3 regions of the Streptomyces sp. NBC_01176 genome follow, and region 2 is predicted to be linked to each of the others. Evidence: riboswitches for the same ligand, from Rfam matches in the RefSeq annotation. Region 2 holds a riboswitch; each other region holds the start of a gene.
The links. A riboswitch is a leader RNA that binds a small molecule or an ion and turns the genes downstream of it on or off. The one in region 2 is predicted to bind thiamine pyrophosphate.

Region 1 (7,705 bases), 3.7 Mb from region 2:
GGCGCCCGCGGGATCGCGGAAGTCGACCAGGGACCAGATGGTGCAGCCCCAGTCGTAGATCAGGACCAGGCCGGCCGGGATGCGGCCGGACGGATCCGGGCCGTCCTGGTACAGCTCGGCGATGTCCATGAAGTTGCCCTGCGCGGCCCCACCGCTCACTCCCAGGATGCCTTCGTTCGGGCCGAATCCGCCGTTGGCGACTTCGACGTACAAGCGCCGTAGGAGAGGAGGCAACGGGAACCCGATGGCCTCTTCCGCCGCGGCGATAGCCTCCGCCGTCGCGGGCGGTGGCAGAGCCCCTGCCCGAGCTGTGATCCGCAACGCCTCGACAACCTCATCATCAGTCACCGGCTCAGGCTCTCAGTCCGGAGTAGTCGGACGTGCCAGATGTGTGCCAGATCCTGCGGAGAACCACGGGGAACAGCGGGGAGCAAGTCGGCGATCGCCTCCGCCCCGCTCCAGGTCCACCGCAGGTCAGTGCAGGCAGCATCTTCGGAGAACCCGAGCTTCCCAAGCTCAGGGCACTCGTTGCGTTCTGTCACCCTTGTCCCTGGCGAAGGGCTCTTGAGGCTCAACGTGAGGGTTTGAAGCTAACGCAGGCCGCCAAGATGGGAGGCATGGGTAGCTGGGGGGATCTAGCGGGACAAACAGCCAGTGCGCTTGTAGGGACGTTGGCCGGCGGAGGCATCGCGGTGTACGTGGCGCGGTGGCAAACCGCGAGGACTGTCGAATCACAAATCCAGCTCGCGGCATCTCAAGAAGCTGCCAACAGCGCGTTAGCACGTCAGCAAGGGATGCAGCAGCGCTCTGCGGAGGCTGCACAGCGGCTCTTGGACCACCTCGCAGAACTTTACGCGTGGCTGCCATCGCTGCCGGACCTCGCACAGGACGAGCCGCGGTTGAGTTTGCGGGCTCGTGAGCGATGTGCAGTGGCCCTTGCCTCGGTCCGACGGGGCATGCAGACCGATCTCCTCTCCATAGGAGACAACCGTGTCCGCGATCGGTACAGGGCACTTGTGCGGTTGTGCTTCGACGTCGGCTACCGAGGCATCGGCCAGATCCATCGCGAACGCCAGATTCGCGACGTACGTGGGTACCTGCGCTATGTCCAGTTCACGCTTGAGGCCGTGATCGACGGTAGTACTTTGCCGGATGACTGCGCGGCACCAGTGCTTGAGCGCAGTGACAGTACTCCCTGGCTGCCGCCGGGGCTGCCCTGGCACTGGCAGGACCCAGCCGACGGTAGTTGAACTACTCAGCTGACATCCACGTCTGACATCAACGACAGCGAACTTGAGCAGACTTGAGCCACCCGGGACGACCGACGCTCTTGGCGCTGGCCGCAGCACGGACGGTTGCGGAGCGAACTTACAAGGCGGATGTCGGCGGTTCGAAACTACCCGCGCCCAGTAGCCCGAAGGCACGGCAAAGGCCCAGACCGGCCAGTGTGAACCCGGAAAGCTGGGCCTTCATGCCTCGACGACCCCGCGGCGGAGAGTTCGGCACGAAGAGGTCAGGCATCCGTGTCTTCTGGACCGACGTCACGGAAGACGTTTCTGTAGTCACCGCTCCGAACAAGGTTGTCGACGACATCGACCATCCCGGCGATGCCTCTGTCGCGGACGATCAGTCCATCCCAGGTGTAGAAGAACCTGCCCCCAAGGCATTCGCCGGTCTGCTGCCAACGATCCATGAGGCGATGCACGACATCCAGGGTGTGGATCGTCCCCGACCAGCGGTGCCCGTTGTTGAAGATCACCCACATGTCGACGTCATCGATTTCGTCAAGAGGCATCCCGGCGTCGGGGACGAAGCAGATCTCGTAATCGTCACGTCGGACGCGGTAGAACGCTCCGTCCCACACTGGGGGTGGCCCCCTTCACAACGGGCTGGTGCTGCGGGCCGGCCGACGCAGGCAGTACGGATCGTAAGGCAGCCTTCAGTGCTCCCGCACCGGTGTTTCGCGCACGCGAGGAGCGGCAGTCGCGAGTGTTCAACCGCATGACAACGCCGACGGACCGCGGCGTCTGCGGCCTGTCAGCGCAGGTGAGGAGCACACCGGGCCAAGGCTGAGCACGGGCCCGCGCTGCTTCGGGACGAAGCGGTCGTGGGCTACAGGCCGTCGCGCTCGATCAGCGAGCCATCGGGGCCCAGCGTGTAGAAGCGCGGCGACCCCATGGTTTCCATGATCTTTTTCAACTTCGCTTCTTCCTCCGCAGGGTCAGGCCCGTGAGGGTCCCGCACGTGGAATCCGTGGAGGTCGATGCCGTATGCGTTGATGTCGTCAGGTTCGGGGCGGCCCTCCTGGACGAAGCCGCAGAGTGCGCGGAGGGCATCTTCGCCTAGGTCCAACGGGTGGAAGGGCAGCGGGTACGGCTCTTCGTCCTCGTCGGGCCAGGGGGCGATGTCCGCGGGGCGGTCGCCGGCCCAGTAGGGCAGCTCGAAGGGGAGCGGTTCGCCGAGGTTCTCGATGATGCCGCTGTCCGGCGACAGGCTCAGGGAGCGGACCAGGCGCCCGTCCTCCCACACCGCGAACGCGAGCCAGTCGACGACGCTGTGCATGGCGTGCAGGACGAGCCGTCGGCCGGCGCTCGCCGCGACGAGGTGCTCGGGAAGCTGGGACGGGAAGTCGATCATCACCCGTTGGTCGCAGACGATCTCCACGCCCGGTCGGCTCGCTGCGTACGCCGTGTCTTTCGGCGGGTACACGCCGCCCCCCAGCGTCGAGCCGGGGAGCTGTTCGATCTCCCAGCCCGGGTAAAGGCGCCGCATCATCTCGGACGTCCGCGCCAGGTCCGCCGCCCCCGCCTGCCGCAGCAGGGCCGGCACCTCGCCGTTTGCGTAGATGAGCAGTCCCGTTTTGGCTCCCATGGCCCCTCCCCGATGAGTCGCGCTCGATGGTCGTCGCACCATAGCCACCGGCACTGACATCGCCACGAGGGTCCGACCGAGGACCGTGCTGGGCCGTCCCTGGGCCGTGCGAGGTCGACCAAAGCTGACAGGCGGCACCCGTGGGTGACCACCCCCACCCCGCTCTGGCCTGGGCTCCCCGAGTTGATCTGCGACACTGGAAGGGTTATGCCGAAGCCCGGAGAACTCACATTCGTCGCCCCCCGCGGAGCCAAGAAGCCGCCGCGGCACCTTGCCGACCTCACGCCCGCCGAGCGTAAGGAGGCCGTTGCCGCGATCGGGGAGAAGCCGTTTCGCGCCAAGCAGCTCTCGCAGCACTACTTCGCGCGGTTCGCGCACGATCCCGCGGAGTGGACGGACATCCCGGCCGCCGCGCGCGGCAAGCTCCAGGAAGCGCTGCTTCCCGAGCTGATGACCGTCGTGCGGCATCTGTCGACCGACCAGGAGACCACGCGCAAGACCCTGTGGCGGCTCTTCGACGGCACGCTCGTCGAGTCCGTGCTGATGCGCTACCCGGACCGGGTGACCATGTGCATCAGCTCCCAGGCGGGGTGCGGGATGAACTGCCCGTTCTGTGCCACCGGCCAGGCCGGGCTCGACCGGAACCTGTCGACCGGCGAGATCGTGCACCAGATCGTGGACGGCATGCGGGCGCTGCGGGACGGGGAGATCCCCGGGGGCCCGGCGCGGCTGAGCAACATCGTCTTCATGGGTATGGGAGAGCCGCTCGCCAACTACAAGCGGGTCGTGGGCGCCATCCGCGCGCTCACCGACCCCGAGCCGGACGGCGTCGGACTCTCCCAGCGCGGCATCACCGTGTCGACGGTCGGACTGGTCCCGGCCATCCACCGGTTCTCCGACGAGGGCTTCAAGTGCCGCCTCGCCATCTCCCTGCACGCGCCGGACGACGAGCTGCGCGACACCCTCGTCCCCGTGAACACACGGTGGAAGGTGCGGGAGGTGCTCGACGCGGGCTGGGAGTACGCGGCCAAGTCGGGGCGCCGGCTCTCCATCGAGTACGCCCTCATCCGGGACATCAACGACCAGGCGTGGCGCGGTGACCGGCTCGGGCGGCTGCTCAGGGGCAAGCCCGTGCACGTCAACCTCATCCCGCTGAACCCGACCCCGGGCTCGAAGTGGACCGCCTCGCGGCCCGAGGACGAGAAGGCGTTCGTCGAGGCCATCGCGGCCCACGGCGTGCCGGTCACCGTCCGGGACACCCGGGGCCAGGAGATCGACGGGGCGTGCGGCCAGCTCGCGGCGACCGAGCGGTAGTCTGACCCGGCACGTACATTTTCATATTCCGACATCTTCATATTCCGACAGGGGAGCGCCACAGCGCTGAGAGTGCGGCAGCCGGAGCACCGGTGGGCCGCAGACCCTCTGAACCTCGCCCAGGTCATTCTGGGTAGGAAGTTCGGGCATCACTCAAGCTGTTGCGCCCTGCCCGGGAACCGCCGAGTTCCCGGGCAGGGCCGCGTCTCTTCCTGGTCACCCCAGGAGGAATCCAGTGAGCACCAAAGTGAGCACCAAGAGGCGGACGACCGCGGCCCTGGTCGTCGCACTGGGTCTCGTCACGCTGTCCGCGTGCGGCTCGTCCGGTTCCGGCGACAAGGCCGCCGACTCCAGGACCGTGACCCTCGTCAGCCACGACTCCTTCGCCTACTCCAAGAGCGTGCTGCACGCCTTCGAGCAGGAGTCGGGTTACAAGGTCAGGATCCTCAAGGACGGCGACGCCGGCCAGGCCGTCAACAAGGCCATCCTGACCAAGGACAACCCGCAGGGCGACGTCTTCTTCGGCGTCGACAACACCCTGCTCTCCCGGGCGCTCGACAACGGGCTGTTCCAGCCGTACGAGCCCAAGGGCTCCGACCAGATCGTCCAGCGCTACCGGGTCGACCAGGAGAAGCACCGGGTCACGCCCATCGACTCCGGCGACATCTGCGTCAACTACGACAAGGCCTACTTCAGCAAGCACGAGCTGGCCCCGCCCACCTCCTTCGACGACCTGATCAAGCCCGCGTACAGGAACCTCCTCGTCACCGAGAACGCGTCCACGTCCTCGCCCGGCCTCGGTTTCCTGCTCGGCACCGCCGCGAAGTACGGGGACGCCGGGTGGCAGGGCTACTGGAAGAAGCTCAAGGCCAACGGCGTGAAGGTGGTCGACGGCTGGGAGCAGGCCTACAACGACGAGTTCTCGGGCTCCGCGGGCGGCAAGAAGGCCAAGGCCGACCGGCCGCTGGTCGTCTCGTACGCCTCCTCGCCGCCCGCCGAGGTGGTCTACGCCGACCCGAAGCCGAAGACCGCGCCGACCGGGGTCGCGAACGGCACCTGCTTCCGCCAGGTCGAGTACGCGGGGCTGCTGGACAACGCGAAGAACACGAAGGGCGGCAAGGCGCTCCTCGACTTCCTCATCAGCCTCAGGTTCCAGGAGGACATGCCGCTGAACATGTTCGTGTACCCGGTGCGTGAGACCGCGAAGGTGCCCGAGGTGTTCGTGAAGTTCGGCCCGCAGGCCGCGCACCCCGAGACCCTGGCCCCCGCCGAGATCGCCAAGAACCGTGACCAGTGGGTCAAGTCGTGGACCTCGCTCGTACTGAAGTAGCCGAGGCGGCGCCCAGGAGGCGTGGGAGCGCGACGCGGCTGTGGCTCATGGCCCTGCCGGTCGTGTTCTTCGCCGTCTTCTTCGCCTACCCCGTCGCGGCGATCGTGGCCCGCGGTCTCGAGGTCGACGGGGTCTGGCGGCTCGGACGGATCGGCGAGGTGCTCGGCCAGGCCGACATCCGGCACGTGCTGTGGTTCACCACCTGGCAGGCGCTCGCCTCGACAGCGCTCACGCTGCTGATCGCGCTCCCCGGCGCGTATGTCTTCGCGCGCTTCGACTTCCGGGGCAAGCAGGTGCTGCGCGCGGTGGTGACCGTCCCGTTCGTACTGCCCACCGTCGTCGTCGGCACGGCGTTCCTGGCGCTCATCGGCCGCGGGGGACTCCTGGACGGCCTGTGGGGCGTCCGGCTCGACACCACCGTCTGGGCGATCCTGCTCGCGCACGTCTTCTTCAACTACGCGGTGGTCGTCCGCACGGTCGGCGGGCTCTGGTCGCAGCTCGACCCGCGCCAGGAGGAGGCCGCGCGCATGCTCGGCGCTTCCCGGTTCGCGGCCTGGCGCACGGTGACGCTGCCGGCCCTGAGCCCGGCCGTCGCCGCCGCCGCGCTCATGGTCTTTCTCTTCACCTTCACCTCGTTCGGGGTGGTCCAGATCCTCGGCGGGCCGACCTTCTCCACCCTCGAGGTCGAGATCTACCGGCAGACCTCGGAGATCTTCGACCTCGCGACGGCGGCGGTGCTGACGATCATCCAGTTCGTGGCCGTCGGCGCGATCCTCGCCGTCCACGCCGCGACCGTACGCCGCCGGGAGACCGCCCTGCGTCTGGTGGCCCCGGAGACGACCGCCCGCCGGCCGCGCGGGGCCGGGCAGTGGGCACTGCTCACGGGAGTGCTCGCGAGCATCGCCGTCCTGCTCGTGCTGCCGCTCGGAGTCCTGGTCCAGCGATCCCTGGACACCCCCGGCGGCTTCGGACTCGGCTACTACAGGGCGCTCGCCTCCGACGACGGCGGCATCTTCCTGGTGGCCCCGATCGAGGCGATCGGCAACTCGCTGGAGTACGCGCTCGCCGCCACCGCGATCGCCGTGGTCATCGGAGGTCTGGCGGCCGCCGCTCTCACCGGCCGCGCCGGTCGGCTCGTACGGGGTTTCGACGCACTGCTGATGCTGCCGCTCGGTGTGTCCGCCGTGACCGTCGGTTTCGGGTTCCTGATCGCGCTGGACGAGCCGCCCCTCGACCTCAGGAGCAGCTGGATCCTGGTGCCGCTCGCGCAGGCGCTGGTGGGCGTCCCCTTCGTCGTACGGACGATGCTGCCCGTGCTGCGGGCCGTGGACGGACGGCTGCGGGAGGCGGCGTCGGTGCTCGGGGCCTCGCCGTGGCGGGTGTGGCGGGAGGTCGATCTGCCGATGGTGCGACGGGCGCTGCTGATCGCGGCGGGGTTCGCCTTCGCCGTGTCGCTCGGTGAGTTCGGGGCGACCGTCTTCATCGCGCGCCCCGACAACCCGACGCTGCCGGTCGCGGTCGCGCGGCTGCTCGGGCGCGCCGGGGACCTCAACTACGGGCAGGCGATGGCACTTTCGACGATCTTGATGGTGGTGTGCGCGGTGGCGCTGCTGCTGCTGGAGCGCGTGCGGACCGACCGGACGGGGGAGTTCTGATGGCGAAGCTCGTCACGAAGGCGACGGCTGGGGCGACGGGGGCGGGGGCAGCGGCGTCGGCGTCCGCGTCGGCGTCGGACGTTCTGCTCGGCATCGAGGCCGCGACCGTGCGCTTCGGCGGCCGGCCCGTGCTGGACGCCGTCGATCTGGAGGTCGCCGAGCACGAGATCGTGTGCGTGCTCGGGCCGAGCGGCAGCGGCAAGTCCACGCTGCTGCGGGCGGTGGCCGGACTGCAGCCGCTCGACGCGGGCCGTGTGCTCCTGGCCGGCCACGACCAGGCGGAGGTGCCCGCGCACCGCCGGGGCGTCGGGCTGATGTTCCAGGACCATCAGCTCTTCCCGCAGCGCGACGTGGGCGGCAACGTCGCCTTCGGGCTCCGGATGCACGGCGCGTCGAAGCAACAACAGGCGGTGCGCGTCGGTGAGTTGCTGGAACTCGTCGGGCTGCCCGGCGCCGCCTCCCGGGCCGTCGCGGCCCTGTCCGGAGGCGAGCAGCAGCGGGTCGCGCTGGCCCGTGCCCTCGCCCCTCGCCCCCG
Region 2 (7,705 bases):
ACTCCGAGGTGACCTGCCGGGCGGAGATCTTCACCTTCAGCCCCGCCTGTTCGAGCTCCGCCGTGGCGTCCTCGACGGACGTCCCGGTGACATCCGAGACCTCCACCGGACTGCCCTTGCTGACGACGAGGGCGATGGCGGAACCGGCGTGCCGTCGCGTGCCCGCCTCCGGATCCGTACGGATCACCGAGCCCTTGAGCACGTCCGCGCTGAACTCCCGCGTGATCATGCCCGCGGCGAGTCCGTCGCCCTCCAGCACGTCCCGCGCCTTGGACAGCGTGAAGCCCGACAGGTCGGCCACCCGCACCGTCTTCGGGCCGTCGGAGACGGTCAGCGACACGGAGTCGTGGTCACGGATGCGTGCGCCGGGCTGCGGGTCACTGCTGATCACGGTGCCGCGCTTCACGGTGTCGCTGTACGCGTGCCTGACCTGGCCGACGTCGAGCCCGGCCGCCTCGATCCGCGACCTGGCCTGCGTCTCGGTCTTCGCCAGCAGCAGCGGGACCTTCGTGAACTGGCCGGAGTTGATGTACCAGACGCCCGCGCCGAGGCCGAGCGCCAGCAGGATCGCGGTCACGATCACGATCGTTCCGCGCCGCGGGCGTGAGCCGCGCCGTCGCGTGGGGGCGGCCGGCTCGGAGGCGAGCACACTGGTCTGTTCGAACCGGCTCGTCCGATTGAGCACGTCGCCCCCGCCGGCCGCGTCCTCCTCGTTCACCGGCAGCAGACGCGGCACCGACAGGGACCGCGGGATCACGCTCGTACGGTCCTCCGCGTTGTCATGGCCCGCGGTGACGGCCTGCGGCGGAACGGCGTCCAGCTGCTCGGCGGTGAGCCCGGCCCGAGCCTCGAGCACGTGGCCGAGCAGCGTCACCGCGTCGTGCGGGCGCATCCCGGGGTCGCGGGCGGTGGCCGCGGCGACCAGCTGGTCGAGCGCGAAGGGCAGGCCCGGCACGGCGGCCGACGGCGGTGGTACGTCCGCGTTCAGATGCTGGTAGATCACCTGGGCGGGGGAGTCACCGGAGTGCGGCTTGCCGCCGGTGAGCATCTCGTAGAGGACGACTCCGCAGGCGTACACGTCGACGCGGGTGTCGGCGGTGCCGTGCTCGATCTGCTCGGGAGCGAGGTACGAGACCGTGCCGAGCACGGACCCCGTCGTCTGGGTGACGGTGTCCACCGCCCGTACGAGGCCGAAATCCGCCACCTTGACCCGGCCGTCGTCCCCTATGAGGACGTTCTCGGGCTTCATGTCGCGGTGCACGAACCCGGCGCGGTGCGCGGCGCCGAGCGCGGCGAGCACCGGCTCCAGGACGTCCAGTGCGGCCCGCGGCTGGAGCGCCCCGCGCTCGCGCAGCACGTCGCGCAGGGTGCACCCCGCGACGTACTCCATGGCCAGATAGACGTACGACCCGTCCGTCCCCTGGTCGAAGACCTGCACCACATTGGGGTGCGCGAGCCGGGCCACCGACTTGGCCTCGCGTATGAACCGCTCGACGAACGAGACGTCGGCGGCCAGCGTCGGGTGCATGACCTTGAGCGCGAGCACGCGGTCCAGACGGGTGTCCAGGGCCCTGTAGACCGTGGCCATTCCGCCGACCGCGATCCGGGCGTCGACGCGATAGCGGCCGTCGAGCATCTGCCCGACAAGCGGGTCCTGAAGGGTCGTATCCACGCAAGCGAGTCTACGAGCCGTCGCCGTTGGCGCTCTCGCTGTGGCCCGTACCGGGGCGGGACTGCAGCCGACCTGTGACGCACATCGCGCCGAAGAGGTGACGCGGCCCGCTCCGCCGGCGGCGACCCCCACCACCCGGAGCCCCACGCTCCCACTGGCCGGAAACCGCCGTCACGCGACCGCCAGGAGGAGCCCGTGACGGCACGAATCGGTGCCACGGCGGGCACCGGTCCCCCGCCGCCGCGATGCCCGGCGCCGCCGCGCTAGAAGGCCGGCCGCTCCGGATCCAGCCGCGCCAGACCCTCGGCGGGAGAGGACGCCGAGGCGAAGTGCCGCCGGGGAATCCGCCCCGCACGCCGCGCGAGACGCCCCGCCTCCACGGCGTGCCTCATGCCCTCGGCCATCAGCACCGGCTCCTGCGCCCGTGTCACGGCCGAGGCGAGCATCACACCGGCACACCCCAGCTCCATCGCCAGCGCCGCGTCCGACGCCGTACCGGCCCCCGCGTCCAGGATCACCGGCACGCGCGCGTGCTCCACGATCAGCTCGAAGTTGTGCGGGTTGCGGATCCCCAGGCCCGAACCGATGGGTGAGCCGAGCGGCATGACCGCCGCGCACCCGACATCCTCCAGCTTCCGCGCGAGCACGGGGTCGTCGTTCGTGTACGGCAGCACCGTGAAGCCGTCGTCGACCAGCGTCTCCGCGGCGTCGAGCAGCTCGATCGGGTCGGGCAGCAGGGTGCGCTCGTCGGCGATGACCTCCAGCTTGACCAGATCGGTGCCGAGCGCCTCCCGAGCGAGCCGCGCGGTCAGCACGGCCTCGCCCGCGGTGAAGCACCCCGCCGTGTTCGGCAGGACGCGGATGCCGAGCCGGTCGAGCACGGACAGGACGGAGCCGTGCGCCGCGGGATCCACCCGGCGCAGCGCGACCGTCGTCAGCTCCGTCCCGGACGCCACGAGCGACCGCTCCAGCACGTCGAGACTGGGCGCACCCCCCGTACCCATGATCAGCCGGGACGTGAAGGACGTACCTCCGAGGACGAACGGATCGTCGGCCATGGGTCAGCCTCCTTGGACAGCGGTGAGGACTTCGACACGGTCTCCCTCGCGCAGGGACGTGGACGACCACTGGGTGCGCGGGACGACCGTCTCGTTGAGCGCGGCCGCGACGCCGGAGGGCGCCGCCGTGAGCGTGGCGACGAGCGTGTCGAGGGCGGTGCCCGCGGCGACGAGCCGGCGCTCGCCGTTGACGAGGATGTTCATACGGGCTGCTCCGTGCGTGTCGGGCTGAACCGGTGGGGAGTGAAGGGGCGCGCTTCCTCGGGGAGCTCCCCCGAGGCGAGGACGTGCGCCATGACGTCCCCGGTGACGGGAGTGAGCAGGACGCCGTTGCGGTGGTGGCCGGTGGCCAGCAGCAGTCCGTCGAGCCCGGTCGGGCCGAGCAGCGGAGCGTTGTCGGGCGAGCCGGGGCGCAGTCCGGCCCGGGTCTCGGTCAGCGGCAGTTCGGTGATCCCGGGCACCAGCTCATGGGCGTCGCGCAGCAGCTCGTACACCCCGCCCGCGGTCACCGTGGTGTCCCAGCCCAGCTCCTCGCTGGTCGCGCCGACGACGAGCTCGCCGCTCTCGCGCGGCACCAGATAGACCTGGCTGCCGCGGACCACGGCCCGCACGGTGCGGCTCAGGAAGGGCGCGTACCGCTTCGGCACGGTCAGCCGCAGCACCTGCCCCTTCACCGGGCGGACGGGCGGCCTCACGTCGTCGGGCACGCCCTCGAGTCTCCCGCTGAGGCTGCCCGCGGCCAGCACCACCTGCGTCGCCTCCAGCCGGTCGCCGCCCGCGGTGACGACCCCGGTGGCCCGCTCCCGGACCACGGTCAGCCGCTCCGCCCAGGTCCTGTGGAACACCACTCCGGCTCGCTCACACGCAGTGACCAGGGCCTTCGCGAGGCGGCGCGGGTCGATCTGGTGGTCGCCGTCGACGCGCAGACCACCACGGACACCCGGCGCGAGCATCGGCTCCAGCCGGCGGCACTCCCGGCCGCTGAGCCACTCCGAGTCGAGCCCCGAACGGTTCTGCAGGGCATGCAGTTCACGCAGATGGGCGCGGTCGTCGGAGTCCAGGGCGACGGCCAGCGTGCCGCACCGGCGATAACCGAGGTCCTGGCCCGCCGCCTCGGTGAGCTCGGCGACGAAGTCCGGATAGCGGCGCGCGGAGGCGAGGTTCAGGCCCAGCAGGGTCTGCTCGCCGTAGTGCAGCTCGGTGACGGCCGCGAGCATTCCGGCGGCGACCTGTGCGGCCCCGCCGCCCGGTTCCGGGTCCACGACCGCCGTGGTGAACCCGCGCTGGGCGGCCCGCCACGCCGTGACCAGGCCGATGATCCCGCCGCCCACCACCAGGACGTCGGACGTGACGGACCTCTCCGCCGGTGTATGCGACATGGGCGTCCAGCCCCTCCCTTCGCCGGCATGACCCGGATCAGGTTCGTACGGTCGGAGGCCGCCAGCCTCCCTCTCAGCCCGGTGCGTCCGGGCTCCCGCGAGTGCTCTACGTTGACCACCCTAGCTCGCTGCCGCGGGCCTCAGTAAGGGAGCCTCCGCCCATGGCCCGTTCGCTCGACGGCCTCGTCCTCGCCCCGGTAGCCGACCAGGCGCCGGGCCAGGTCGGGACCGGCACCCGGTTCACGTACCACGAGAAGGACGGCGAGATCTGGGCCGAGTACGCGGGTGGCGACATCGTCCGCGGCCGTCTCCTGGGGACCCGGGAGGGCGACCGCCTCGACTTCCGGTACGTACAGCTGGGACGCGACGGCACCACGTCCGGCGGGCACTGCGTGTCGGACGTGGTGGAGCTCTCCGACGGCCGGCTGCGGCTGGAGGAGACCTGGGAGTGGGAGTCGCGGACGGGCAGCGGGACGAGCGTGGTGGAACAGGGCGAACCCCTCGTAGGCCCCGCACAGGCCGCCCGCGTCGAACGGTCCGGCTGACACCGAGTCGCATTGTGGAACAGGTCACTGAGCACGTCCGCTGACTGACGGATTGTCAGGTGTCTATGGTGATCAGGTGAGCGAGCAGACGCAGGGGCAAGCGCAGGGGCCTACGGCACGCCGGGTCGTCATCGCGGGCGCGGGCATGGCCGGCGTACAGACCGCGGTCGCCCTGCGCGAACAGGGCTTCACCGGCGGAGTGACACTGATCGGCGCCGAGCCGCACCAGCCGTACGACCGGCCGCCGTTGTCCAAGGCGGTGCTGCTCGGCAAGGCCGAGCACTCCGCCTTCGACATCGACTTCGAGGCACTGGGCATCGAACTGAAGCTCGGCTGCGAGGCGCTGGGCCTGCGCCCCGGGGACCACGAGCTGGACACCGGCACGGGACCGGTGCCCTACGACGTCCTGGTCCTGGCGACCGGCGCGGAACCGATCCAGCTCCCCGGCGCGCAGGGCATGCCCGGCGTCCACCTCCTGCGCACCCTGGACGACGCCGAACGGCTGCGCCCGGTGCTCGCCCGGCAGCACGACATCGTGGTGGTCGGGGCGGGCTGGATCGGCGCGGAGTTCGCGACGGCGGCGCGCGAGGCCGGGTGCGCGGTGACGGTCGTCGAGGCCGCCGACCGGCCACTGGCCGGGGCGCTGCCCGCGGAGGTGGCCGCGCCGATGGCCGCCTGGTACGCGGACAGCGGGGCCTCGCTGCGCACCCACGCGCGCGTGGAGCGCGTCGAGCCCGGCGCCGTGGTGCTCGACGACGGGTCCCGGGTGCCCGCGGGCGCCGTGGTCGTCGGCATCGGCGCCCGGCCCGCCACCGCCTGGCTGGCCGGCTCCGGCATCGAGCTCGGCGCCCACCGCGAGGTCGTGGCCGACAGCCACCTGCGCACCTCCCTGCCGGACGTCTACGCGGTCGGCGACTGCGCCTCCTTCCCCTCGGGCCGGTACGAGGAGCGCCTTCTCGTCCACCACTGGGACAACGCCCTGCAGGGACCGCGCACGGTGGCGGCGAACATCATCGGCGAGGCCCCGGCGGCGTACGACCCGGTTCCGTACTTCTGGTCCGAGCAGTTCGGCCGTTTCGTCCAGTACGTCGGCCACCACGCGCCCGCCGACACGACCGTCTGGCGCGGCGACTCCTCGGGCGCCGCCTGGACGGTCTGCTGGCTGCGCGACTCCCGCCTCGTCGCCCTCCTGGCGGTGGGCCGCCCCCGCGACCTGGCCCAGGGGCGCCGTCTGATCGAGGCGGGCATGCCGCTGGACCCGGAGATCCTGTCGAATCCGTCCCGCCCTCTGAAGGACGCCATGGCCTGAGCGGGCTCCGACGCCTTCCGCTGGGGCGGGCGACGCCGAGGGGTCGGCCCTGGGCCGGTGGGGTCCCATGTCTGAGGGACGCCATGGTCTGAGCGGGTTCCGAGGCCTTCCGCTGGGGCGGGCGATGCCGAGGGGTCGGCCCAGGGCGTCTCCCGCTCGACGGGCGCCATGGTCTGAGCGGGTTCCGAGGTTTTCCTTCGGGTGGGCGACGCTGACGGGTCGGCGCATGGCCGGTGGGGTCTCCCGCCCGACGGGCGCCATGGTCTGAGCGGGTTCCGAGGTCGTCCTTCGGGTGGGCGCCGCTGACGGGTCGGCCCTGGGCCGGTGGGGTCTCCCGTCCGACGGGCGCCATGGTCTGAGCGGGTTCCGACGTCTTCCCTGGGGCGGGCGACGCCGAGGAGTCGGCCCCGGGCCGGGGGTTCCCTCGGTCGGCGGACCCCGGGCCGACCGGTTCCCTCTCCGGGCGGCGGCCCGGCCGCCGCCCGGCCCGCGCGGGTGCCGCCGCGCCGGAATTCGGCGGAATTCCGCGAGATTCACGCACTTCTGACGCGGGACGGGTGGCGCTCGGGTACCGAGTGTCAGTCCGGGATGGCAGGCTTGTCCCGTGACCGAGATTGACGCAAAGATCGATGCTCTCGTCCCCGCCTGGCTCACCCTCCCCGACATCGCCGAACAGTTCGGCGTCGAGGTGACGCGCGTCCGGCAGCTGGTCAAGGAAGGCCAGCTGATCGCCGTACGCCGTGGTGAGAACCGCGCGCTGCACGTCCCCGCCGCTTTCATCGACGAGGACAAGGTCGTCAAGGGCCTCACCGGCACCCTGACGCTCCTGCGGGACGACGGCTTCACCGACGAAGAGATGCTCGAGTGGCTCTTCACCTCCGACCCGACCCTGCCCGGCACCCCCGCGCAGGCGCTGAGCGAGAATCGCGGCACGGAGGTGAAGCGTCGCGCCCAGGCGCTCGCCGTCTGATCCGACAACACGTCCGGCGTACGGACCACGGCCGGCCCCGGACCACCCCGGCCGCCGTGGTCCGTACGCACCGCCGCACACGGGGGACCCACGCATGCCCGAGAACGCCGCCCGCCTCGCCGACGCCCGCGTCTATCTCTGCACGGACGCGCGCACGCGCCAGGGCGACCTCGCCGAGTTCCTGGACGCCGTTCTGGCGAGTGGCGTCGACATCGTGCAGCTGCGCGACAAGGGCATGGAGGCGGCCGAGGAACTGGAACACCTCCAGGTCTTCGCCGACGCCTGCGCCCGCCACGGCAAGCTCCTCGCGGTCAACGACCGGGCGGACGTCGCGCACGCGGCCGGCGCCGACGTACTCCATCTGGGCCAGGGGGACCTCCCGGTCCCCGCGGCCCGCGCCATCCTCGGCGACGAAATCCTGATCGGCCGCTCCACGCACGCGGCGGCAGAGGCCTCGGCCGCCGCCGTCCAGGAGGGCGTGGACTACTTCTGCACCGGCCCCTGCTGGCCCACTCCCACCAAGCCCGGCCGCCACGCACCGGGCCTCGACCTGGTCCGCCACACCGCCGCGCTGGACACCGACCGCCCCTGGTTCGCCATCGGCGGCATCGACCTGGGCAACCTCGACGAGGTGCTGGAGGCGGGCGCCCGCCGTGTCGTCGTCGTACGAGCGATCACCGAGGCGGACGACCCCGCGGCGGCGGCCGCGGAGTTCGCGAAGCGGCTGCGGCAGGCCTGACCGCCCCGAGCCGCACGGCCCGTGGCCCGCTTG
Region 3 (7,705 bases), 5.0 Mb from region 2:
GGGGCGGGACGTTTCGAGCGTGGTCGAAAGAAGTTCCCTGCCCGGAGCCGACCTTGCAAGGTTGCCCTGTGGGGCCGGGCGGGACGCGCGGTCCCACCCGGGAAGCACACCGGGACTCCACCACGGGGAAGGACAGCATGACCATGAGGATGAGGACCAGGGCGTTGAGCACGGCGGGTGTCGGGGCGTTCGCCGCCGGACTGCTTCTGACCGGCGCCGCCGTGGCGCAAGCCGCGGCGGCGGGGCTGCCGTACGGTGTCACGCCGTACGAGAACGTCAACGTCCGCTCCGGCCCGTCGAGTCAGACCGGTATCACCGGGCACGTCGCCGCGGGGGAGCCGCGCGGCGCGTCGTGCTGGACCCACGGCGAGACCATCCGCGACAACGGCTATGTCAACGACGTGTGGGTGCGGCTGGCCGAGGGCTATGTGAGCGCCGTGTATCTCAAGGGCGACCAGTACGGCGGACTGCCCGCGTCGGCCACCTGCTGACCTTGACCGGACGCGGTGCCCGGTTCCGTGCGGAGCCGGGCACCGCGTCGCGTCACGCCGGACCGCGTCGTGCGTCTCGCGCCGTCCCGACCCATCCCGTCCTGCCCGCCCCGACCCACCCACCCCGTCCCGGCTCACCCCCCGGTCCGAGCCACCCCGGTCCGAGCCACCCCGGTCCGAGCCACCCTGATCCGACCCGCCCCGATCTGAGGCGCTGCCACATCCGCTGGGCGCATCCCACGCTCCAGGATCTTCCGGGCCCGGGTGACGGGCCGTACCTGGACATCGCCGTGGCACCGGCGCCCACGCGCCCGTGCCCGCCGACCGAGGCCTGACAGCGATCGGCGCGGACCTCTGGCGCGGTCGACCGCGCCATGCCGCCGAGCGGCGGCCGGTCGTCGCGGACGACTCCCTCCCCGCCGCCACCTGCGGGCCAGCCGGTACCGACGTACCGACCGATGTGCCGATGTACCGATGTGTCGATGTATCGACCGGCCGACGTCCCCCCGTACGCGACCACACCGCCGTGCTGCCCGAAAGTTCCCAAGTGCCGTGCCCCGGAGGGCATCTCGTTCGCCCCGGGGTGCACATCTGCTCCAGCGGCGCGATCACCGACCACGCGCGCAGCTCCGACGCCTGGAACCCGGCCGTTGTCCGCGCCCGCGTCGTGTCCTGGCCGCTTTCCCCGACGAAGCACCTCAACGCCACATGGTGGCGCGCACCGCCGGAACGCCGTCGGCTACGTGCCCGTGGAACCGCGGCGTGGCAAGGTGTCGTGAGGTGTGGTGTGCGCCGGGCGACACTCCCGGGAGGCTGCCGCCCGCGAGCGGCCCGAGGTGCCTAAGGATCTCTCGACGGGTAGAGATCGTATCCGGGCCACGGGTTTTGGAGTCGCGGATCAGAATGATGGTGGGATGCCACAGGGCGCGAGCCCTGCGAGCGAGGGCGTCGGCCTGCCGGAGCGCGGTGGCGGTGCTCTCCCGGTCCCCGCTCGGCGCGCCGAACCGGACGCTCGGTCGGCGTATCGCGGCCACTCCACCCCGGACGACGGACCCGGCACGGACGACGGACCCGGCACGCGCGTCGCACACGCGTCCCGGGAGCGAGGTCGGCGATCCCGTGGCGCACGCGGTCCTGCTCCGCGTATCCGACGTGGCCCTGCTCCCCGTATCGCGCGCCGGCCGGTCGGCGATGCCCTCCGGCCGCTCGCCACCCGCGTCGCGTGCCCACGACATCCCGCGCCATACGACCCGGAGTGCCCCAATGATCACACCCCCGCGCGCGGTGCGCGACCGCATCCTCTCCCTGTCGCCCACGGAACTGCCCGCCTACATATACGACTTGGTGGCACTGCGCGCCCACGCCGCTTCCGTCAGAGCCGCGCTGCCGGATCGCGTCGAGCTGTACTACGCGGTCGAGGCCAACGGGGAACCGGAGATCCTGGCCGAACTCGGCCCGTACGTCGACGGTTACAAGGTGTCCTCCGGCATCGAACTGGACCATGTCGCCGAGGCCGCCGTGGACCGCCCGCGGGTCTTCGGAGGCACGGAGAAGACCCCGACGGAGCTGGCGGACGCGCTGGAGCGGGGCGTGACACGCTTCCAGGTCGAGAGCGAGTACGAGCTGTACATGCTGGCCGGGCTGGCCCAGCGGCACGCTCCGGACCGCCGGGTGGCGGTGCTGCTCCGGTTCGACCTCCCGGTTGACGGCCTCCTCGCGGCGGACGGCGGCGGGTCCGCCACCCCCTCCGGCCTCGATCCGGCCCGTGCCGACGTGATCGTCGGCCTGCTCACGGACGGCAGTTATCCGAGCCTCGAACTGCGCGGTGTCCACGCCCACTTGGCCAACGGGGTGCACGCCGAGGAGCATGTGGCGCTGGCCGAGTCCGTCGTCGCCTGGACCCTGGAACTGGCCGCCCGGAACGGCCTTCAGCTCACCGAGGTGGACCTCGGGGGCGGCATGGCGGTGGACTACGACCGCCCCGAGCGCCGCTTCGACTGGCACGCCTACGGCGAGGGCCTCGCCCGACTCGCCGCGGCCCACCCGGAACTGACGCTGCGGATCGAGCCCGGCCGCGCGCTGACCGCGTACTGCGGCTGGTACGCGAGCGAGGTACTGGACGTCGAGCACGGCTCCAGCGAGGACTTCGCCGTCATCCGCGGCGGCGCCGTCCACCTGAGCACCCCGGTGAACGGGCGGCACGACCAGCCCTGGTCCGTTCTCGAAGTGGAGCCGTGGCCGTACTCCTGGCCGCGTCCCGTGGTGCGGAGGGAGCGCGCCACCCTCACCGGCCAGCTGAGCACGCCGAAGGACGTCCTGGTCCGCGACGTCCGGGCGCAGGGACTGCGGGCCGGCGACCGCGTGGTGTTCTCCCTCGCGGGCGCCTACATCTCGTCCGCCCCGCACCCGGCCCCCGCGCGCTATCCGGAACCCGGGTTCCACTTCCTGGACGCGGGCGCCGGCGGCGACCGGTCCCGATGACCGTGCGACCGAACACCAGGAGTTGCCGTCGGGAGCGCGGCGGCGCATCCTCGGACACGCCTGGCAGGATCGTGTGCCGGACCAGGAGAGTGGCATGACCGTCGAACCGACCGACTTCACGACAGACAACCCGCTCGACTTCTCGTACGAGACCCGGCCCGGCCGGGTCGTCTTCCGGCCCGGCGCCGCCGTGTCCGCGACCCCCGGCGAGGTCGCCCGGCTCGGTCTGCACAGGGTGCTGGTGGTCTGCGGCGGCCGGGGCGAGGCCACCGCACGGGCGGTCGCCGACGCGCTGGGCGGCCAGTGCGCGGGGCTGCACGCCGAGGCCCGGATGCACGTACCCGCCGAGGTCGCCGCCCAGGCCGTCGAGGTGGCCCGCGAGATGCGCGCCGACGGTTGTGTGGCGGTCGGGGGCGGCTCCGCGATCGGCCTCGGCAAGGCGATCGCGCTGCGCACCGGGCTGCCGCTGATCGCCGTACCGTCCACCTACTCCGGCTCCGAGATGACCTCGGTGTGGGGCCTGACCGAAGACGGCGCCAAGCGCACCGGACGCGACCTCGTCGTCCAGCCCCGAAGCGTCGTCTACGATCCCGAGCTCACCCTCGGTCTCCCCGTCCCCCTCTCCGTGACCAGCGGCGTCAACGCCCTCGCGCACGCCGTCGAAGCCCTGTACGCGCCCGATGCCTCGCCCCTCGTCTCCCTCATGGCCGGGGAGGGCGTCCGGGCGATGACGGGCGCCCTGCCGGACGTGGCCGCCGACCCCGGCGACCTCGACGCGCGCAGCCGCGCCCTGTACGGCGCGTGGCTGTGCGGCGCCTGCCTCGGCGCGACCACCATGGGCCTGCACCACAAGCTGTGCCACGTCCTCGGCGGCACCTTCGGCCTGCCGCACGCCGAGACGCACACCGTGGTCCTGCCCTACGCCCTCGCCTACAACGCGCCCGCCGCGCCCCGGGCGATCGCCACTCTGTCCCGGGTGCTCGGCACGGACGACGTCCCCCGCGCCCTGCGGGAGTTCGCCGGAGGTCTGGGCGCACCCCGTACCCTCGCCGAACTCGGCCTGGAGGAGGCCGACTTGGCGGTGGCCGCAGCACAGGTCGCCGGCCAGGCATACCCGAACCCGCGCGAGGTCACCGCGCACGGCGTGCTGGGCCTGCTGACAGCGGCGTACGAGGGCTGGGAGCCGCGCGTCGGCTCCTAGCGCCGCGGCGCATCGCCCGCCGTCCACCACGCATCGACCCCGCGCACCCCGCGCACCCCGCGCACCCCGCGCACCCCGCGCACCCCGCGCACCCGACGAACCCCGCGGACCCCGCGGACCCCGCGGACCCCGCGCCGATTCGCCGGCCCCGCGCTCCCACGCGCACGGTCGGTGCGCACCCTGCCTGGGACGAACGCGCGGACCGGGCTATCCTGACGCCGAACCGGACACGGGGTGCCCCGCACGAGGGCTGAGATCACACCCGTCGAACCTGAACCAGTTAGGACTGGCGGAGGGATGTCTCATGTCGTTGCCGTATGCCCGTGGTGAAGTGGCCGTCGGGGGCCCGCAGGGCGTCTTCGACGGGCGGATGCCCGAGGCTCCCGGCGATCTGCGCGTCGAGGCGCGCGGCATCGCCCCGGTGCCGGAGGACCACCGCTACGGCGGCCCCGGCCGCCTGTTCACCGTGTGGTTCGCCCCCAACCTGACGATGACCGGTGTCTTCACCGGCACCGTGGGCGTCGCGCTCGGCCTGGACTTCTCCACCGCGCTGACCGCCGTCGTGCTGGGCACCCTGCTGGGCGCGGTGCCGACGGCGTACCTCGGCACCTGGGGCAGCCAGACCGGCGCCGGACAGCTGCCGCTCGCCCGGCTCGCGTTCGGGCGGGCCGTGCTGGTGCCGGGTGCGCTCCAGTGGCTGTCCTCGATCGCCTGGGACGCCCTGATCGGCCTGTTCGGCGGGGACGCGCTGGCCCAGCTGTGCGGCTGGCCGTTCTGGCTGGGAGTGCTGGTCATGATGGGCGCGCAGGGAGCGCTCGGCGTCCTCGGGTACGAGGTGATCCACCGGCTCCAGACCGTGATGACGTTCGCCCTCGCCGCCGCCTTCGCCGCGCTGACGGTGAAGCTCCTGAACGGCGACCACCCCGCCGCCACCGCCTCCGCGCACGGCGCCGACCGGGCCGGGGCGTTCGTCCTGACCTGCACCATCGCCCTCAGCCTGGCGCTGTCCTGGGCCCCCTACGCCAGCGACTTCAGCCGTTATCTGCCGCGCACGGCATCCCGGCCGCGCATGTTCTGGTGCACGCTCGCCGGTGTCAGTGTGTCCTTCGTGGCCGTCCAGGCGCTCGGCCTGTGGGGCGCCTCCGTCTTCACCGACCAGACCGCCCGCGGCGTCGACACCCTGCTCGGCGGCGGTGTCCTCGGCGCCTTCGGGCTGCTCGCCGTGGCCCTGGCCGCGCTGAGCAGCAACGCCATGAACGACTACAGCGGCTCGCTCGCCCTGCAGACCATGGGCGTACGCCTGCCGCGCCCGGCCGCCGCCGCGCTGGCGGCCGTCCTCGGCTTCCCGCTGGTGCTCTGGATGCACGCCGCCGACACCACGACCCGGTTCCAGAACGTGCTGCTGCTCGTCGGCTACTGGATCCCCGGGTTCGTCGCGATCGTCGCCGTCGACTGGCTCGTCCGGGCCAGGGCGCGCGCCGGCGCACCGATCGACCTGTCCGCCGAGAGCGCCCGCCCGCAGCCGTGGTGGCCCGCGCTGGTGGCGTTCGTCGGCGCCTTCGCCGCGGCGGTGCCGTTCATGAGCACCAGCCTGTACGTCGGTCCGGTCGCCCGCGCCCTGCACGGAGCGGACCTCGCCTACGGGGTGGCGTTCCTCGCGGCCCTCGCGGTGTACGCGCCGCTGCGGCTGCGTCGCTGACCACGGCCGCGGCCGGCCACGGGCCCTGTCGTCCCGCACCCCTCACCCGTCCCGCCTCACCCGCCCGCCTCATCCGTCTCGTCTCTCGTACGGAGCGAACCCGTCATGTCCTCGAACACGCCCGCCGCCCCGCCCCGCGTCCTGACCGTCGCCGGTTCGGACTCGGGTGGCGGCGCCGGCATCCAGGCCGACCTCAAGACCATGCTGGCGCTCGGCGCGCACGGGATGAGCGTGCTGACCGCGGTCACCGCGCAGAACTCCCTCGGTGTGCAGGGAGCCTGGGAACTTCCCGCGGAGGCGGTGCGCGCGCAGTACCGCAGCGTCGTGGACGACATCGGGGTGCAGGCGGTGAAGACCGGCATGCTCGGCTCCGTGCTGCTCGTCGAGACCGTCGCCGAGCTGCTGTCGGACGTCGCCGCGCCCGTGGTGGTGGATCCGGTGAGCGTCTCCAAGCACGGTGACCGGCTGCTGGCCGACGACGCGCTGGACGCCGTACGGGCCGCGCTGCTGCCGGTCGCGACGGTGGTCACGCCGAATCTCGACGAGACCGCAGAGCTCACGGGAATCGAGGTGACGGACGAGCGGGACATGGGCCGCGCCGCGGAACGGCTGCTGTCCTACGGCCCCCGCTGGGTCCTCGTGAAGGGCGGCCATCTGCCCGGCGAGGCCGTCGACCTGCTGACCGACGGCGCCGAACAGCACTGGTTGCGGGCCCCGCGCCACGACAACCGCCACACCCACGGCACCGGCTGCACCCTGGCCTCGGCCGTCGCGGTGGAGCTGGCGCGGGGGCGGGCGGTGCCGGAGGCGGTGCGGCGGGCCAAGGAGTACGTCACGGGCGCGATCGCGGCGGGCTTCCCGCTCGGTTCCGGACTCGGACCGGTCGACCACGGCTGGCGGATGCGCGCGGGGCGCTGAACGTTCCTCGGGGGCCCTGGTCCGTGTTCCTAGCAGGTTCCCACGGTGCGCAGTGTCGCCAGGACCAGCGCCTGGGCGACGGCGACCGTCTCCGCGAGGGACACGTGCTCGTCGGGGCCGTGGGCCAGACGTACGTCCCCGGGGCCGTACTGGAGTGTCGGTATGCCCGCCCCGGCATAGAGACGCAGGTCGCTCCCGTAGGGGGCGCCGCGTTCCCGGGCCCCGGGCGCGCCGGTGACGTCGGCGTGCGCGGTGCCGACCGTCTCGCGCAGGGGATGGCCGGCCGGGAGCCGCCCGCTGGTGAACTGGCCGCCGGGCCACGAGACGACCGCGGGATGCCCGCGCAGCCACGGATCGGCCGCGCACGCCTCCGCCACACAGCGTTCGAACGCGGCGCGCGCGGCGTCCGGGTCCTCGCCGAGCCGCAGCCCGAGCCGGCCGTCGGCGACGAGCAGCCCCGGCACGCTGCTGGCCCAGTCGCCGGCCTGGAGCATCCCGACGGAGACGGTGTACGGGAAGGGGTACTCGGCCATCAGGGGATCGGGCGTCTCGCTGCGGGCGACCTCCAGCCGGGCCAGTGCGGCGGCGATCGGCGCGTAGGCGTCGATGGCGCTCACCCCGGCGTCCCGGGTGCTCGCGTGCGTGGACCGGCCCGGCACGGTGACACGGAAGGTCAGGGCGCCGGCGTTCGCGGTGACGAGCGTGCCGCCGGTCGGCTCGCTGATGACGCAGGCGTCGCCGGTGTGGCCACGGTGCAGGGTGCCGAAGGCGCCTATCCCGCCGTCCTCCTCGCCGACCACGAAGTGGCCCGCCACGCTGCCGCGCAGCCGTACCCCGGAGGCCCGGATCGCGGCGAGCGCGGCGACGTTGGCGACGACACCGGCCTTCATGTCACAGGCGCCCCGGCCGTGCACG

Region 1: it holds a riboswitch for thiamine pyrophosphate, as region 2 does, so the genes downstream of both, OG199_RS13780 (thiamine ABC transporter substrate binding subunit) here and thiO (glycine oxidase ThiO) in region 2, are expected to answer to the same signal.
Region 3: it holds a riboswitch for thiamine pyrophosphate, as region 2 does, so the genes downstream of both, OG199_RS08305 (purine-cytosine permease family protein) here and thiO (glycine oxidase ThiO) in region 2, are expected to answer to the same signal.

The regions. Positions count from the first base shown of each region.
Region 1 is NZ_CP108600.1:3,266,260-3,273,964, reverse strand. It holds gene OG199_RS13800 (SMI1/KNR4 family protein) at 1-348, opposite strand, end outside; gene OG199_RS13795 (hypothetical protein) at 1,514-1,864, opposite strand; gene OG199_RS13790 (DUF6928 family protein) at 2,113-2,871, opposite strand; gene rlmN (23S rRNA (adenine(2503)-C(2))-methyltransferase RlmN) at 3,079-4,185, shown strand; TPP riboswitch at 4,225-4,343, shown strand; gene OG199_RS13780 (thiamine ABC transporter substrate binding subunit) at 4,421-5,515, shown strand; gene OG199_RS13775 (ABC transporter permease) at 5,491-7,170, shown strand; gene OG199_RS13770 (ABC transporter ATP-binding protein) at 7,170-7,705, shown strand, end outside.
Region 2 is NZ_CP108600.1:6,941,612-6,949,316, forward strand. It holds gene pknB (Stk1 family PASTA domain-containing Ser/Thr kinase) at 1-1,672, opposite strand, end outside; gene OG199_RS30025 (thiazole synthase) at 1,936-2,730, opposite strand; gene thiS (sulfur carrier protein ThiS) at 2,734-2,934, opposite strand; gene thiO (glycine oxidase ThiO) at 2,931-4,109, opposite strand; TPP riboswitch at 4,107-4,218, opposite strand; gene OG199_RS30040 (hypothetical protein) at 4,271-4,654, shown strand; gene OG199_RS30045 (FAD-dependent oxidoreductase) at 4,731-5,963, shown strand; gene OG199_RS30050 (Rv2175c family DNA-binding protein) at 6,568-6,933, shown strand; gene thiE (thiamine phosphate synthase) at 7,028-7,672, shown strand.
Region 3 is NZ_CP108600.1:1,976,754-1,984,458, reverse strand. It holds gene OG199_RS08320 (SH3 domain-containing protein) at 138-491, shown strand; gene OG199_RS08315 (type III PLP-dependent enzyme) at 1,755-2,972, shown strand; gene OG199_RS08310 (maleylacetate reductase) at 3,067-4,173, shown strand; TPP riboswitch at 4,394-4,488, shown strand; gene OG199_RS08305 (purine-cytosine permease family protein) at 4,478-5,872, shown strand; gene thiD (bifunctional hydroxymethylpyrimidine kinase/phosphomethylpyrimidine kinase) at 5,978-6,790, shown strand; gene OG199_RS08295 (ArgE/DapE family deacylase) at 6,820-7,705, opposite strand, start outside.